DNA from 4 places in the Mesorhizobium delmotii genome. Region 1 is predicted to be linked to each of the others. Evidence: predicted binding sites of a transcription regulator. Region 1 holds the regulator's gene; each other region holds the start of a gene.

The links. Region 1 encodes PhoB, which activates phosphate uptake and scavenging genes when phosphate is short. Its sites were predicted from a motif close to TGTCATNNANCTGTCAT; they were not measured.
Region 2: phnG (phosphonate C-P lyase system protein PhnG) is a predicted target of PhoB. The motif match lies at 873-889, and genes of this name have one in related genera.
Region 3: BQ8482_RS23455 (LTA synthase family protein) is a predicted target of PhoB. The motif match lies at 2,143-2,159, and genes of this name have one in related genera.
Region 4: phnF (phosphonate metabolism transcriptional regulator PhnF) is a predicted target of PhoB. The motif match lies at 2,113-2,129, and genes of this name have one in related genera.

The regions. Positions count from the first base shown of each region.
Region 1 is NZ_FUIG01000043.1:142,796-146,428, reverse strand. It holds gene xylF (D-xylose ABC transporter substrate-binding protein) at 1-254, opposite strand, end outside; gene BQ8482_RS26205 (ROK family protein) at 521-1,768, shown strand; gene phoB (phosphate regulon transcriptional regulator PhoB) at 1,965-2,654, opposite strand; gene phoU (phosphate signaling complex protein PhoU) at 2,671-3,378, opposite strand; gene pstB (phosphate ABC transporter ATP-binding protein PstB) at 3,417-3,633, opposite strand, start outside.
Region 2 is NZ_FUIG01000036.1:54,411-58,043, forward strand. It holds gene phnF (phosphonate metabolism transcriptional regulator PhnF) at 70-771, shown strand; gene phnG (phosphonate C-P lyase system protein PhnG) at 925-1,431, shown strand; gene phnH (phosphonate C-P lyase system protein PhnH) at 1,440-2,033, shown strand; gene BQ8482_RS21615 (carbon-phosphorus lyase complex subunit) at 2,034-3,140, shown strand; gene BQ8482_RS21620 (alpha-D-ribose 1-methylphosphonate 5-phosphate C-P-lyase PhnJ) at 3,137-3,633, shown strand, end outside.
Region 3 is NZ_FUIG01000041.1:43,667-47,299, reverse strand. It holds gene BQ8482_RS23455 (LTA synthase family protein) at 188-2,113, opposite strand; gene fabD (ACP S-malonyltransferase) at 2,382-3,335, shown strand; gene fabG (3-oxoacyl-[acyl-carrier-protein] reductase) at 3,392-3,633, shown strand, end outside.
Region 4 is NZ_FUIG01000092.1:61,498-65,130, forward strand. It holds gene BQ8482_RS34740 (carbon-phosphorus lyase complex subunit) at 1-952, opposite strand, end outside; gene phnH (phosphonate C-P lyase system protein PhnH) at 954-1,565, opposite strand; gene phnG (phosphonate C-P lyase system protein PhnG) at 1,565-2,029, opposite strand; gene phnF (phosphonate metabolism transcriptional regulator PhnF) at 2,147-2,896, shown strand; gene BQ8482_RS34760 (zinc-binding alcohol dehydrogenase family protein) at 3,147-3,633, opposite strand, start outside.

The sequences.
Region 1 (3,633 bases):
GCGTTGGCGCCCTGCGAGATCAGGCTCTCGACATCGGTCAGCTGCTTGCCGGGATTGGACTGTGCATCGGCGGAAATATACTTGTCGCCGGCTGCCTCGATCGCAGTCTTCATGGCGGCTTCGTCGGTCTTCCAACGCTCTTCCTGGAAATTCGACCACGAAACGCCAATGACCTTGTCCTTGGCCTGTGCGGCCGACGCGAGCGTCAGCGACATGGCAACCCCCGCCAGAATGGCGGCTGCGAATCTCTTCATGATATCCTCCCTGCGCCGCGTACGGCGCGACCAACTGGCCCGAAGGCCGGCACAAAGGCCACTATTTTTTCGAGCCTCGAAAAAATACTGGTCCAACGGCGGAGCGCTGTCAACATCAATTCCGATGGATTTTAATGTCCCTGCCGACTTATTTCGAGCCTCGGAATAAATAATGACAGGGCCTGCTGCTTCTGCCACTATTTGTCGGACATTACCGACGGCTTCCGATTCATGAGCGGCCGCGGCAATAGGGAGGAAGCAAAAGAATGTCGGTTGGAATCCGTCATGACGATTTGCGCCGGCGCAACCGGGCCATGGTGATTTCTGCGGTACGCCGGGCCGGCCAGCCGTCGCGGACCGAGATCGCCGCAACCACCGGCCTCAGCCATTCGACCATATCGGCGATCTCTTCCGACCTGATCCAGGAAGGCATCCTGACCGAGAGCAAGGCGAGCGAGACCGTTTCGATGAAACGCGGCCGACCGCAGGTCGGCCTCAGCCTCAATCCGGAAGCCGCTGCGGTATTGGCGGTCGTGTTGTCGCTGAATTTCCTGTCGGTCGCTGTCATCGATTATGCCGGACAGGTGGTCGCCGAGGAACAACGCCGGCTGGACACGCTGACCATGTCGCGCGACGAGCTGATCGACGAATGTGTCGCCATCGTGCGGCGCCGGATCGAAGACCCCGACCTCGACGTCCAAAGCGTCGCCCGCATCGCGCTGGCGATCCAGGGCATCACCGATTCGCATGCGCGCGCCATGTTGTGGTCGCCGATCACGCCGCAGACTAACATCGCCTTCGCCGACATTCTGGAACGCGAGTTCGGCATCCCGGCCATCATGGAGAACGACTGCAACATGATGGCCGTGGCGCTGCGCTGGCGCGAGCCGGATCGCTACCGCGACGATTTCATCGCCATCCTGCTCTCGCACGGCATCGGTATGGGGCTGGTGCTGAAGGGCGAACTGTTCACCGGCACCCATTCCTCGGGCGGCGAATTCGGCCACATGATTCATCGGCCGGGCGGCGCGCTTTGTCGCTGCGGGCGGCGCGGCTGCGTCGAGGCCTATGCCGGCAACTACGCCATCTGGCGCAACGCAAGGCAATTGAGCGAGAACGCAGAGCCGGTCGCCGATGTCAGCGACGCCGAGATGCGGGCACTGGCGGCCCGGGCGCGCCAGGCGGACGGACCGGAGCGCGAAGCCTACCGCAAGGCCGGCGAAGCGCTCGGCTTCGGGCTCGGCAGCCTGTTCGCGCTGATCGATCCGGCGCCGGTCGCCATGGTCGGCGCCAACGCTGCCGCCTTCGACCTGATCGAGCCGGCCCTGCGCGAGGCCATCGCCCAGACCGCCGGCGGCCATCATTCGGGTTCGATTTCCTTCGACACCGAGACGAACGAGCTGCCGCTGATCCGCGAAGGCTGCGCCTTGCGGGCGCTGAGCTTCGTCGACCAGGAGATTTTCGCGCCGGGCATACAAGGGAAGTCCGGCATGATCAGGAAGCACGTGGCCTGACTCCGAAAGGCAAGGAACAACGGCGGATTGCAACTTGGGGATGTGTTGAGATTCAGGTCAGGCCGCGCCGGCTCGAAGACGGGCGCGAGCCGACCAGACTGCGTGAGTTCCGAGAACCGGAACGGAGCGTACTTTTGGGTACGTACCGGAATCGCAGGAAATCGCCGGTCGCAGGCCGGCATCACCTGAATATCAGCTAGTCTTCCCTGATCGCATAGCCCGCGCCGCGGATGGTGCGGATGACATCGGGCATGCGACCATTGTTGACCGCCTTGCGCAACCGTCCGACATGGACGTCCACCGTGCGCTCGTCGATGTAGATCGTCTCGCCCCAGACATTGTCTAGCAACTGGCTGCGCGAGAAGACCCGACCCGGGTGCCGCATCATGAATTCGAGCAGCCGGAACTCGGTTGGCCCGAGCCGGATCTCGCTCTTCTTGCGATAGACCCTGTGCGATTCGCGATCGAGCATGATGTCGCCGACCTTCAGCACGCTGGACAGCACTTCGGGCTTGGCGCGGCGCAGCAGCGCCTTGATCCTGGCCATGAATTCCGGTGTCGAGAACGGCTTGACCAGGTAGTCGTCGGCCCCTGTCGAGAGGCCGCGCACCCGGTCGCTCTCCTCGCCGCGTGCGGTCAGCATGATGATCGGCAGCCGCTCGGTTTCGGGGCGCATCCGAAGGCGTCGGCAAAGCTCGATGCCGGAAACCGCCGGCACCATCCAGTCGAGCACCAGAAGATCGGGCACGTTTTCCTGCAGCCGGATTTCGGCCTCGTCGCCGCGCGTCACCACCTCGACCTGATAGCCTTCGGATTCCAGATTGTAGCGGAGGAGGACGCCCAGCGGCTCTTCGTCCTCCACCACCATGATGCGTGGCGCGATCATCGACCGGTCACCCCCGTCATGTCGCCGGCGCCGACATCGTCGTTTCGTCGAGCTTCGGGCGATCCGCCGGCAATTGCTGCCCGGTCACGACATAGTAGGCGTTTTCGGCGATGTTGGTGACGTGATCGCCGATACGCTCGAGATTCTTGGCGCAGAACAGAAGATGCGTGCAGGCGGTGATGTTGCGCGGATCCTCCATCATGTAGGTCAGGAGTTCGCGAAAAACCGCCGTATATTTCACGTCGATCTTCTGGTCGTCGGCGCGCAGTTCTTTCAACGCGCCGGCATTGCGCGACACATAGTGCTCGACCACGCCGCGGAGCTGCACAAGAACGAGATCCGCCATCGCGTCGATACCGTGCGAGAGATTACGCGGCGTGGCGCTCTGCCCGACTGCGCTGACCCGCTTGGCTATGTTCTTGGCCAGGTCGCCGATGCGCTCGAGATCGCCGGCCATGCGGATTGCGCCAACCACGGCGCGCAGATCTTGCGCCATCGGCTGCCGCTTGGCGATCAGCGTGATCGCACTATCGTCGAGTTCGCGCTGCCGCGCATCCATGATGGCGTCGTCCGAGACGACGCGCTGCGCCATCGCATTGTCTGATGCAAGCAACGCGCGGATCGAGGCTGCGACCATCGCGGCGGCGAGCTCGTCCATATCGCGGATCAGCCTGTCGATGTGCTCCAGTTCCTCGTCGAAAGATGCGACGGTGTGTTCACCCATGATACTGTCCTCGTGTTCGAAATTCGCCGCCGGACCGCTCAGCCGAACCGGCCGGTGATGTAGTCCTGGGTGCGCTTGTCGTCGGGGTTGGTGAACATCTTGTCGGTCGCGCCCTCCTCGACCAGATAGCCGAGATGGAACATCGCCGTGCGTTGCGACACGCGCGCTGCCTGCTGCATCGAATGGGTGACGATGACGATCGTGTAGTTCTGGCGCAGTTCGTCAATCAGTTCCTCGACGCGGGCGGTGGCGATC
Region 2 (3,633 bases), on a different contig from region 1:
GATAAGGATTTTTTTCGCCGGTTCCGGCTAAATGCTATTCAAACGAATCGAAGTTGAAAGTGGTGCTCGATGAAACGTTGGGAAGTGGTTCGCTCCGGTATACTCAATGACATCCAGGCGAGAGCCTTCGAGAATGGTCGCCTGCCTGGCGATTTTGTCTTGGCAGAGCGATTTGGGGTCAATCGCCACACCGTGCGCAACGCGATCAAGGCACTGGAATCTGAGGGCGCTCTGCGGGTCCAACATGGTGTTGGAACATTCGTGGCCGATGATTTCGTTTCGCACAAGCTGGACAGCGATCCCAGATTCACTTTTAGACTCCTTGGCCAAAACAAGTCGGTGAAGCGCCAGATAATTTCGATCACCGACGCTTCCGTCGAACCTGAAATAATAAAACATCTGAAGATTGCGCCGCCAGCGTTGGTCACGGAGGTCCGGTCGATTTCGTTCATCAACGATTGGCCTTTGGCAACCGGCACGGCCTATTATCCCGTCGAGCGAGTTCCTGGTCTCGCCACGGCCTTCGAAGGGCTGAACTCTCCGACCGCGGCCTTGAAGCGCTGCGGCATCCCTGAATATAAGCGAAAATGGACGCGGATAACCGCCCGGAGACCCACCCAGCAGGAAGCGCAGCTATTGCGAATATCTTCCTCCAGCCCGGTACTCTTCGAGACGAATGTCGATGTGACTCCGGATGGGTTGCCAATCAAATATGCCTTCAGCGCTATACGAAGCGACCGATACGAATATCTGATTGAAAGTAACGACTGAAGGCACTTCGGCGACGAGACGTCAGAAGCTCGGCAGTTCCCACCACTGGCTTCCCTGCCCTGATTGATCAGAGCAATTTTATATCGGCCGAGCCCTTCTCCTGTCATCAAAGTGTTGCAATCAGCGCTTAGATACCTAGACATCTAGTCAGCAATGGTCCGGCCCGGTTCTGAACTGGATCTACAATCAAAGTGGCGAACACAAGTGCGGAATGACGTTGAATACAGGCAGCGATGGATGGCGGTCCTTGCCCGGGCCAAGCGCGACGAACTCGAGCGAGCATGGAATAACCTTGCCATTTCCCCGCAATTCGAGTGGCTCCGCCGACCCGAGACCGGCCTGGTGCTGGTGCGTGGACGGGCCGGGGGTACCGGCGACCTCTTCAACCTCGGCGAGGTTACGATGACCCAGTGCGCTCTCAGGTTGACTGATGGTACGACGGGCTTTGCTTTCGTTCTCGGATGCGACGAGCGCCATGCAGAACTGGCGGCCGTCTTCGATGCGCTTTTGCAAAGGGCGGACGATATCGCGACCGCAAGCCGTCGGTTTGTTGCCCAATTTGAGGCGACCCAATTGGACCGCCGTGAGCTTCGGAGCCGCAGAGCGGCTTCGACAAAGGTCGAATTTTTCGCAATGGCGCGAGATGCGAGCCCCGAATGAGCAGGGTTATGGATACTTCAACGATTGAACCTGGCTTCGCGAGTCCTGTTTTTGGTAGCCAGGATACATTCCGCCGCATCCTGGATGCCTATGCCTATGTCGGTCGTCCGCAAACGCTGGTCCCCGCGGCCACGGCAGTTGGCCCTCTCGATCCGGCGACCGTCTCGGTCTGTCTCACCTTGGCAGACTTCGAAACGCCAATCTGGCTCGATCCCCGATCGAACTTGACGTCCGTCCGCAATTATCTTGGGTTTCACTGTAGGGCGCCTGTCGTGGACGGCCCCGAACGATCGGCATTTGCCATTGTGGCGGATCCGATGGCGATGCCACGCCTGCAAAAGTTCTGCCTCGGCTCTGAGTTGGAGCCCCAGGCCTCGACGACCATTGTCGTCCAGGTGCCCTCCTTTACAGGAGGGCTACTTGCACAATGGCGCGGGCCGGGGATCCAGCATGAGATTTCGGCGGCCATTGAAGGCCTTCCGTCGTGGTTTTGGGAAGACTGGCAGCTTAATCAGGCCGATTACCCGATCGGAGTCGATGTCCTCTTTACCTCCGGAAATGCAGTCATTGCGCTTCCTCGCAGCATATCGGTGGAGATCTGAATGGCTTATGTGGCTGTAAAGGGAGGCGAGCAGGCAATCCTTAACTCGCATCGGTTGATTGCAGAGGATAGGCGGGGCGATCCCGAAGTTCCCGAACTCACGGTTTCGCAGATCTCGGAGCAACTCGGTCTCGCTGTCGACCGGGTGATGTGCGAGGGCTCTGTCTACGACAGAGAGCTTGCTGCCCTCGCATTGAAGCAGGCCCAGGGCGACGCCGTCGAGGCGATCTTCCTTCTTCGGGCTTTTCGAACGACGCTGGCGCGTTTGGCCGTGTCGAACGCGATCGATACAGACCAGATGGCCATCGAGCGACGGATTTCTGCGACCTTCAAGGACATTCCCGGAGGGCAGGTCCTCGGTTCAACCTATGAATACACGCATCGGCTGCTTGATTTCGATCTCCTCGATCCTGCTGACGTCGAGGGGTCAAAAGCCAAGACTGCGGACGCCCCCCTTGATCCCAATCTTCCGCGTGCTTTCGACAGCATCTCCGACGAAGGCCTGATTGAAGCCGAATTGCCTGCGCCTGACCAGACATCGGTCTTCGATCTGACGCGAGAGCCTTTGACCCTGCCTGCCAGTCGTGATCAGCGTCTGCAGAATCTTTCGCGTGGCGATGAGGGTTTCGTCGTAGGATTGGCCTATTCCGCCCTGCGCGGCTACAGCGCTGGCCACCCCTATGTCGGGGAAACTCGGGTCGGAGACGTCGCGCTCGAGATTGTTCCCGAGGAACTGGGCTTTTCGGTCTCTGTCGGAGACATCACCGTCACGGAATGCCAGATGTTGGACTTGTTTGCTGGGTCCGCCGACGAGCCTGCGCGCTTCACGCGGGGATATGGTCTCGCCTTTGGAAGGAGTGAGCGCAAGGCGATGGGGATGGCGATCGTTGATCGCTCATTGCGTTGCCACGAATACGGTGAGGAACCAAAATATCCTGTTCAAGACGAAGAGTTCGTGCTTTCTCATACCGACAATCTCGAGGCGGCCGGGTTCGTCTCGCATCTGACCTTGCCGCACTATGTCGATTTCCAGGGTGACCTGCAGTTCATACGACAGTTGCGCCGCGAGCAGATCGACAGCCGTTCAACCAAGGAGGCTGCGGAATGACCGGCGCGCAGGAAGATTCGTCCAAGCGGGGCCGCCGCCAAGCCTACAACTTTGCCTATCTCGACGAGCAGTCCAAGCGGATGATCCGTCGCTGCATCTTGAAGGCGATGGCCGTGCCCGGCCTTCAGGTTCCGTTTGGAAGCCGCGAGATGCCGCTGGCTTATGGATGGGGCACCGGCGGTATACAGGTGACAGCCAGCGTCATCGGACCCAGCGACACGCTCAAGGTGATCGACCAGGGCGCGGATGATGCCACGAACGCGGTGTCCATCCGCCGCTTGTTCAAACGCGTGGCCGGAATCGCAACTACCGAGAAAACCGAAGCTGCCACAATCATTCAGACGCGTCATCGCGTGCCCGAGAAGCCTCTCAAAGAGGGGCAGATTATAGTCTATCAGGTGCCGTCGCCCGATCCACTGCGTCGTCTCGAGCCTAGGGAATCCGAGACCCGGAAGATGCATGCGTATGCGGAATACGGCCTGATGAGTGTTCA
Region 3 (3,633 bases), on a different contig from region 1:
TCGAGAGCGGAGACACGGGAGGCGGAAGCGCTTCTGGCTCCACACGAAGGTTTTCGAAAAAACCTCCGGCCCTCCGTTCAGCCCCCAGCAAGGACCGGCAGATTGCGGGCGTCTATACAGGAATTTGGCCGCAAGGCAAGGGCGAGCCGAAAATCCGCCGCCGCGAGGGCGACATGTCGCGGCATCTTCAGCTTGTATGCGGAACGAGCTTCTTCACCGTTTCCGGGAAGAAATCGGGCGCTGCGCGGCGCTTGCCGAACATCATGTCGTATTGCAGCAGACGGAAATCGCGAATGGCCGGGTCGATTTTCTTCTTGCGCGCCCAGTCCGGCGTGGCCTCGCCCGCCGGCGTCATCAACAAATTGCGGTCGACGACGCTGTAGCGCTTGCGCATCTGGCCGAGGAAGCCGGTGTAATAGGGGTGGCTGATCCCGGCCGTGGTCAGGACATGGTAGGGCAGAAAGACTGGACTGACAGTGCCCATGTCCGCGACCGGACCGGTGCGGTTGGACCATACGATCAGCGGTGTTCGGTGATGCAGCAGCATCTGGTCGGGCGGCTCCTTGCGTGGCGCGACGTTATCCTTGAGGAAGCCGGTCTCGACATAGACAGGACCGAGCGGCGGCAGATGGTCGCCGAAGAAGGCGATGACCGTCGGTCGCCGCCGGTTCTTCGCCCATTCGATGAGGCGCTCGAGGCTCTTGTCGGCGTCGGATGCGCCTTCGGTGAAGCTCAGCAGCGAATCCTTTGCCCACTGGCTGGTCGGAGCCTGCACCTTGTGGGTCGGATTGTAATAGCGATTCGGTTCGTAGGGTCCGTGGTTTTGCAGGCTGACGGCGAAGTAGAAGAACGGATCGTCCGTGGCGTCGGCTTCGCGGATGATCTCGTCGGTCATTGCCGCGTCCGACGCTAGCGGCCCGCGCTTTTCGAGATATGGCATGTTTTCTTCGGACTTGAAGTCATCGAAGCCGAACTCCGCATAGACCGGCGTTCGGTTCCAGAACCAGCTTGTGCCCGGATGGATGGCGCGCGTCTCATAGCCCTGGCTCTTCAGGAACGTCGCCATCGACGGCACCGGCGCGCGGACATATTGCTGGTAGGGGATGCTGCCGGCCGGCAGGAAGGCGTTGGAAAGGCCGGTCAGCGCCTCGAACTCGACATTGGCGGTCATGCCGCCGAATTCGGGCGAGAATACGTGGCCAGAGCGCAGCGCCCGCACGTTGGGAATCGGATCGGGCATGATGGTGACGCCGGGCAGTTCGGTCGGATCCCAGAAGGATTCGCTCATGACGATGATGATATCTGGCTTCTCGGTCGGTACCGATGCCTTCACATCAGGCCTTTCGATCGCCGCGATCGCCTTGTCGGAGTAGCCGGCAGGCGCGGGGACATGGGCCATCGGCACGTTGAGCGCGAAGGCCAGTGCGAAGCCGTTGGAGGCGTAATTTTCCTTCTGGTCCCACATGATCGGGATGATTTGCAGCCGGTCGCGGGTCCACGAGAACGTCGCGTAATCCATGATCGACACGAAGAAGGCGAGCAGCGGCACGGTCAGCGTCAGCCTGGCCAGCCGCCCCTTGCGACCGAGCGCCGGTACCCGGCGGCGCCACAGCCGCCAGCCATAAACGAGCAGCGAGAGGCTGCCAACGATGCCGACCGCCAGAGCGATGGCGGTTCCCGGACGTTCGCGCACCAGAAGCGGCATCAGCGCTACGATCTGGCGTGAATAGAGGAAATCGGTCGGATAGAGCGGATCGCCGAGATAAAGCGATTTCTGATGGCCGACGAAGGCCAGCGCCAGGGTCAGCGGCGCGACGATAATTAGGCTCTGGTGGCTGCGGCCGAGCACTGCGTCGAGGCCGATCAGAATCAGCGCGAAGATGATGATGGTGGTCCAGCCCGGCTTGAAGGGCTGCAGGAAGAATGCGACGGTACCGGCAAAGTCGCCGCGCACGATCAGTTCGATCGCAAAAACCAGGATGGTGGCGGCGAGAAGGCTGACGAGGCCATAACGGATAACAGGCCATTTCCGGCCCGGCAGATAGCCGGTGGCCGGATCGCCTTCCAGAAACTGTGGCGCGGCTTTGCCAGCGCCCTTCCTAGTCCTTGCCACCTTACAATTCCCCCGACCATACACAAAAGCGTCATTGAGCTGTCATCGATATGTCACGAAAAGCTAGCGCCTGTGGCTGAAATAAGAAGAGCCAGCAAACGAATCGTGAGCGATTTTCATCATGAGTGATCGATAAAAAGCCTTTTGGAACAGGTACTCGGCCAGCAATACCGAGCCGGAGTGGCCCGGGTCGGGCCGATACCGGACTTGACTTGCCCGCCCGCCTTGCGTCACAGGCAGGAAAAAATCAGCCGGTTGGGAGCCACACATGGCCGTTGCATTCACCTTTCCGGGACAGGGCAGCCAAGCTGTCGGCATGGGCAAGGACCTCGCCGACGCCTTTCCGGAATCGCGGAAGATCTTCGAAGAGGTCGACGACGCGCTCGGCGAAAACCTGTCGAAGCTGATCTGGGAAGGGCCGGAAGAGACGCTGACGCTGACCGCCAATGCCCAGCCGGCGCTGATGGCTGTGTCACTTGCCGCGATCCGGGCGCTGGAATCGCGCGGCTTCTCGCTGAAGGACAAGGTCGCCTATGTCGCCGGCCATTCGCTCGGCGAATATTCGGCGCTTGCCGCCGCCGGTTTCGTTTCGGTCGCCGATGCCGCCCGGCTCTTGCGTATCCGCGGCAATGCCATGCAGGCGGCAGTGCCGGCCGGCGAGGGCGCCATGGCGGCGATCATCGGGCTGGAACAGGCCGATGTCGAAGACGCCTGCGCTGAAGCGGCCAAAGGTTCAGCCAAAGATTCAGTTTGCCAGATTGCCAACGACAATGGCGGTGGCCAACTGGTGATCTCCGGCGCCAGGGCGGCGGTCGAACTGGCGGCGAGGCTGTGCACGGATAAAGGCGCCAAGCGGGCGCTGATGCTGCAGGTCTCGGCACCTTTCCATTCGGCGCTTATGGCACCGGCGGCCGAGGTCATGCGCAATGCGCTGGCCGAGGTCACGAAGAACGCGCCGTTGGTGCCCGTAGTCTCTAACGTGTCGGTCACCCCGTCCAGCGATCCGGACGCAATCGCCCGCCGCCTGGTCGAACAGGTGACCGGCCGCGTGCGCTGGCGCGAAACGGTGGAGTGGTTCGGCGCAAATGGCATTGCGACACTTTACGAGGTGGGCGCCGGCAAGGTGCTGTCGGGACTGGCGCGGCGCATCAACCGCGATATCGCCACCGGCGCTGTCGGCACGGCGGCGGATGTCGAGGCGGCGCTGGCGGCGCTCGCATAACCGCCGAGATTTGACCCCACCCGTGTAGGGTGTTCTCTTAGATCAGGAGACAAGACATGTTCGAATTGACCGGCCGCAAGGCGCTCGTCACAGGCGCATCGGGAGGCATCGGCGAGGCTATCGCCAGGGTGCTGCATTCGCAGGGCGCCGTTGTCGGCCTGCACGGCACCCGCGTCGAAAAGCTGGAGACGCTGGCGGCCGAGCTCGGCGAGCGGGTCAAGCTGTTCCCGGCGAACCTTTCCAATCGCGACGAGGTCAAGGCGCTCGGCCAGAAGGTCGAGGCCGATCTCGAAGGCGT
Region 4 (3,633 bases), on a different contig from region 1:
GCGAGATGACGAACTCCTCGTCCTGGGCAGCGGCGACGACGTCTTCGCCGAATTCGGTTGCACGAAGAGCGCGGTCGCAGAGCGCCATGGCCATCGCCTTGCGCTCGCTCTGGCCGAAGACGAGGCCGTAGCCGCGGGTGAATTGCGGCGGCGCCTTGGCCGAGCCCTTGAACTGGTTGACCATCTGGCACTCGGTGACACGCACGGAGCCGAGCGGTACGGCGAATGGCAGCTCCGGCACGTCGAGTTCCAGCTCGACCTCGCCGATGCGAACCTCGCCGACGAAGGGATGGTTGCGGGCATAGCCGCGCTGGGTGGAGTAGCCGAGTGCGAGGAGAAAACCCTCATCGCCGCGTGACAGCGCCTGCAGGCGGATGTCGCGCGCCATCGGGAATTCCAGCGGCTCGCGGGTGATGTCACCCGGGATATGGTCCTGCGGCATGTCGCCATCAGGCTCGATCAGGCCTTCGCGGGCGAGGATGGCGGAGACGCGCGGCATGGCTTCCGCCTCGCTGGCGCGCTGCAGCGGCTCGGCGACATCGCCGCCCGCGGCAAGCTCGGGATCGAGCAACCGATGGGTGTAGTCGAAGGTCGGGCCGAGAAGCTGGCCGCCGGGAAGATCCTTGTAGGTCGCCGACACGCGCCGCTCGACCAGCATCGCGCCGGTGTCGATCGCCCTGGTGTAGCCGAAGCGTGGCAGCGTGGTGCGATAGGCGCGAACCAGGAAGATCGCTTCGATCATGTCGCCGCGCGCCTGAACGATGGCCAGCGCCGCCAATTCGCGGTCGTAGAGCGAACCTTCGCTCATCACCCGGTCGACGCCGAGCGCCAACTGCTCGACGATCTGGTCGAGGCGAAGCGCCGGCACGGAACGGTCGCCGCGGCGGCGGTCGGCGAGCAGGGCGTGGGCGTTGGCAATGGCCGCTTCACCGCCTTTTACTGCGACATACATATCACGCCTCCATCGTCTTGATGCGTGTCGTGCGCGGCAGGCAGGCAACGCCTTCCGGGGTGGCGAGGATAATGTCGACACCACGGGGAAAACGCTGATTGTTCTGCTTCCATTGTTCGACGAAGTGGCGCGGCATCTGCGCTGGCGCGATTGTCGCGGTTCTTTCGATGCCAGGACCTTCGAGCAGCAGCGGGGCGCCTGAGACGAGATTGCTCACCTGCAGGATCAGCGTCGTCGAGCGGTCGGGATAGTCCTGTGTGCCTTGTGAAAAGCCGTCGAGCGCCATCATCTCGCCCGGCGTGGCGATCAGCGCGAAATGCGCATCGGCTGGCGTGTGGGCCAGTGGCGCGCCGGAGTGGAAGCCAAGCCAGGATTTTATCGCTGCCGGGGCCTGCAAAACGAGATCGAGCCAGAGCGGCGTGTCGTTGTCGCACAGCGCCAGCGCGATGGCGCCCGCGGTGGCCGACAGCGGCGCCGGCGGGCGGGCAAAGACCGGCAGGGGCTGCAGGGTGCCCGGCCGCGCCATCGCATCCATCACGGCGCGGAACACCGTCTGGGCGTCGAACACCGGATCGGCAAAACCGCCCTCGATCGCTTGCGTCGCGATGTCCATCAGTCTTCTCCGCGTACCATGGTGAAGAAATCGACCTTCGTTGCCGCCGTCTCGGCGCGCCGCCGCTCACGTCCGCTGGCCAGCGCGGCCTGCAGCGGCGCAATGAGTTTGGTCTCGACCTCGTTGCGGCGGGTGGGATCCTGCCAGAGCGCGTCGGCGATCGCCGCCAGTTTTGCTTTCTGCTTGTCACGGCCGAGTGCGTAGCAGTGGCCGACTTCTCCTGAGGCAAGCCGCACCGTCGCGCGGGTGACCGTCGCCTCGCCGACGTTGAACGGCGCGCCGCCGCCGCCGATGCGGCCACGCACGGTGACCAGGCCGGTTTCGGGACCGCGCAGGAGTTCTGCTTCCGAAGGCAGGCCGGCTTCGTTCCAGAGGCGGACGATATCGTCGCCGGTCGATTGCGCCAGCGTCTCCATGACGGCCTTGCGCTCAAGCTGCTGATCGCGCGCTTCCTGTCCTCGCATGGCCGCCATTCCTTTCTCGCCGCAAAATTTGTATAATGATGTAGACAATTATACAAATAATACTTATTTTCTAGTGCGTGTCCATGACGGATGGATGACAAAGATCGGGGCAAAGAGATGATCGGTCAGCAAATGGCCAACAGCTTGGAGCGGCGCAGCGGCGTCTCGCTGTGGCGGCAGATCGCCGACCAGATCCTGCGTTCGATCGCCGTCGGCGACTTTGCCGAGAATGCTGCGTTGCCACCGGAAGTTGCACTGGCCGAGCGCTATGGCGTCAACCGCCATACGGTGCGCAGCGCCATCGCCGCACTGGTGCAGGAGGGCGTACTCAGGGCCGAGCAGGGGCGTGGCACTTTTGTGCTGTCGCGCAAGCGCCTGTCCTATCCGATCGGCGCGCGCACCCGTTTTTCGGAGGGCTTGCAAGGGCAGGCGTCGGAGCGCCGCAGCGTGCTGCTCGAATCGGCGGTCGAGCCGGCCAGCCGGCGCGTCGCCGAAGGGCTGGGGCTTGCCAAGGGTTCGAATGTAATTCGCCTCGAGACGCGCGGCGAAGCCGATGGGCAACCGGTCTCGCGTGCCACCGGCTGGTTCGACGCGGCTCGCTTCGCCGGCATCGATGCCGCCATGGCCGAAACCGGATCGGTGACCGCCTCATTCCAGCGTTTCGGCATCGGTGACTATCTCAGACAATCGACGGTGTTGTCGGCCCGCCACGCGGACGCCGCCGACCTTGCCGATCTCGATCTGCAGCCCGGCGCCATCGTGTTGGTCACGGTCGCCGTCAACGTTAGCCCGGACGGCGAGCCGATCCAGTTCGCCGAAACGCGGTTCCCGGCTGAGCGGGTCGAGCTCAAGATATCGGCGCTTTAAGGTGTGCTGATATTCAGGTGAGGCCGGCCTGCAAATGGCTGATACCTGCGCTTCCGGTACTCACGTACCCAAAAAGTACGCTGCGTTCCGGTTCTCGGAACCCACCTGTTTGGTCGCTTCGCGCCCGTCTTCGACTCCGACTCGGCCTGACCCGAATCTCAACAGACCTTGGTGCATCTTTGTAGCCAAGTGGAACAAAAACAAACCGGATGCCCTGTTTTGACGCATCTCGCTTTAGGGCGTTCCGGTTTCATCCGACCTGGATGACGGCCTTGATCAGACCGGATTTCTCATGCGCCCAGCGGGCGAGGTCGCGCGGTGTGTCCAAAAGCGTCGTGCGATGGGTGACGAGCTTTGCCAGCGGCACCGCGCCGTTGCGGATCGAAGCGGCGACATGGTCGAAATCGGCGCGCAGCGCGTTGCGGCTGCCGATGAGCGTCATCTCGCGCTTGTGGAATTCAGGATCGGAAAAGATGATGTCGTCCTTGACGACGCTGACCAGGACCAGCGTCCCGCCATGCGCGACATGGGCGAAGGCCGAACGGACGGACTGGGTGTTGCCGGTGGCATCGAAAATCACGTCAAAACCTTCGCCGCCGGTCGCCTCCTTCACCAGATCGGTCGCAGACTGCCGTGAACCGTCGAGCGTGGCGAAGCCGAGTTCACTTGCGGCAAAACCCAGTCTTTCCGCACTCATGTCGAGCAGCGTCACGTCGAGACCGCCGATGCGGGCGAAC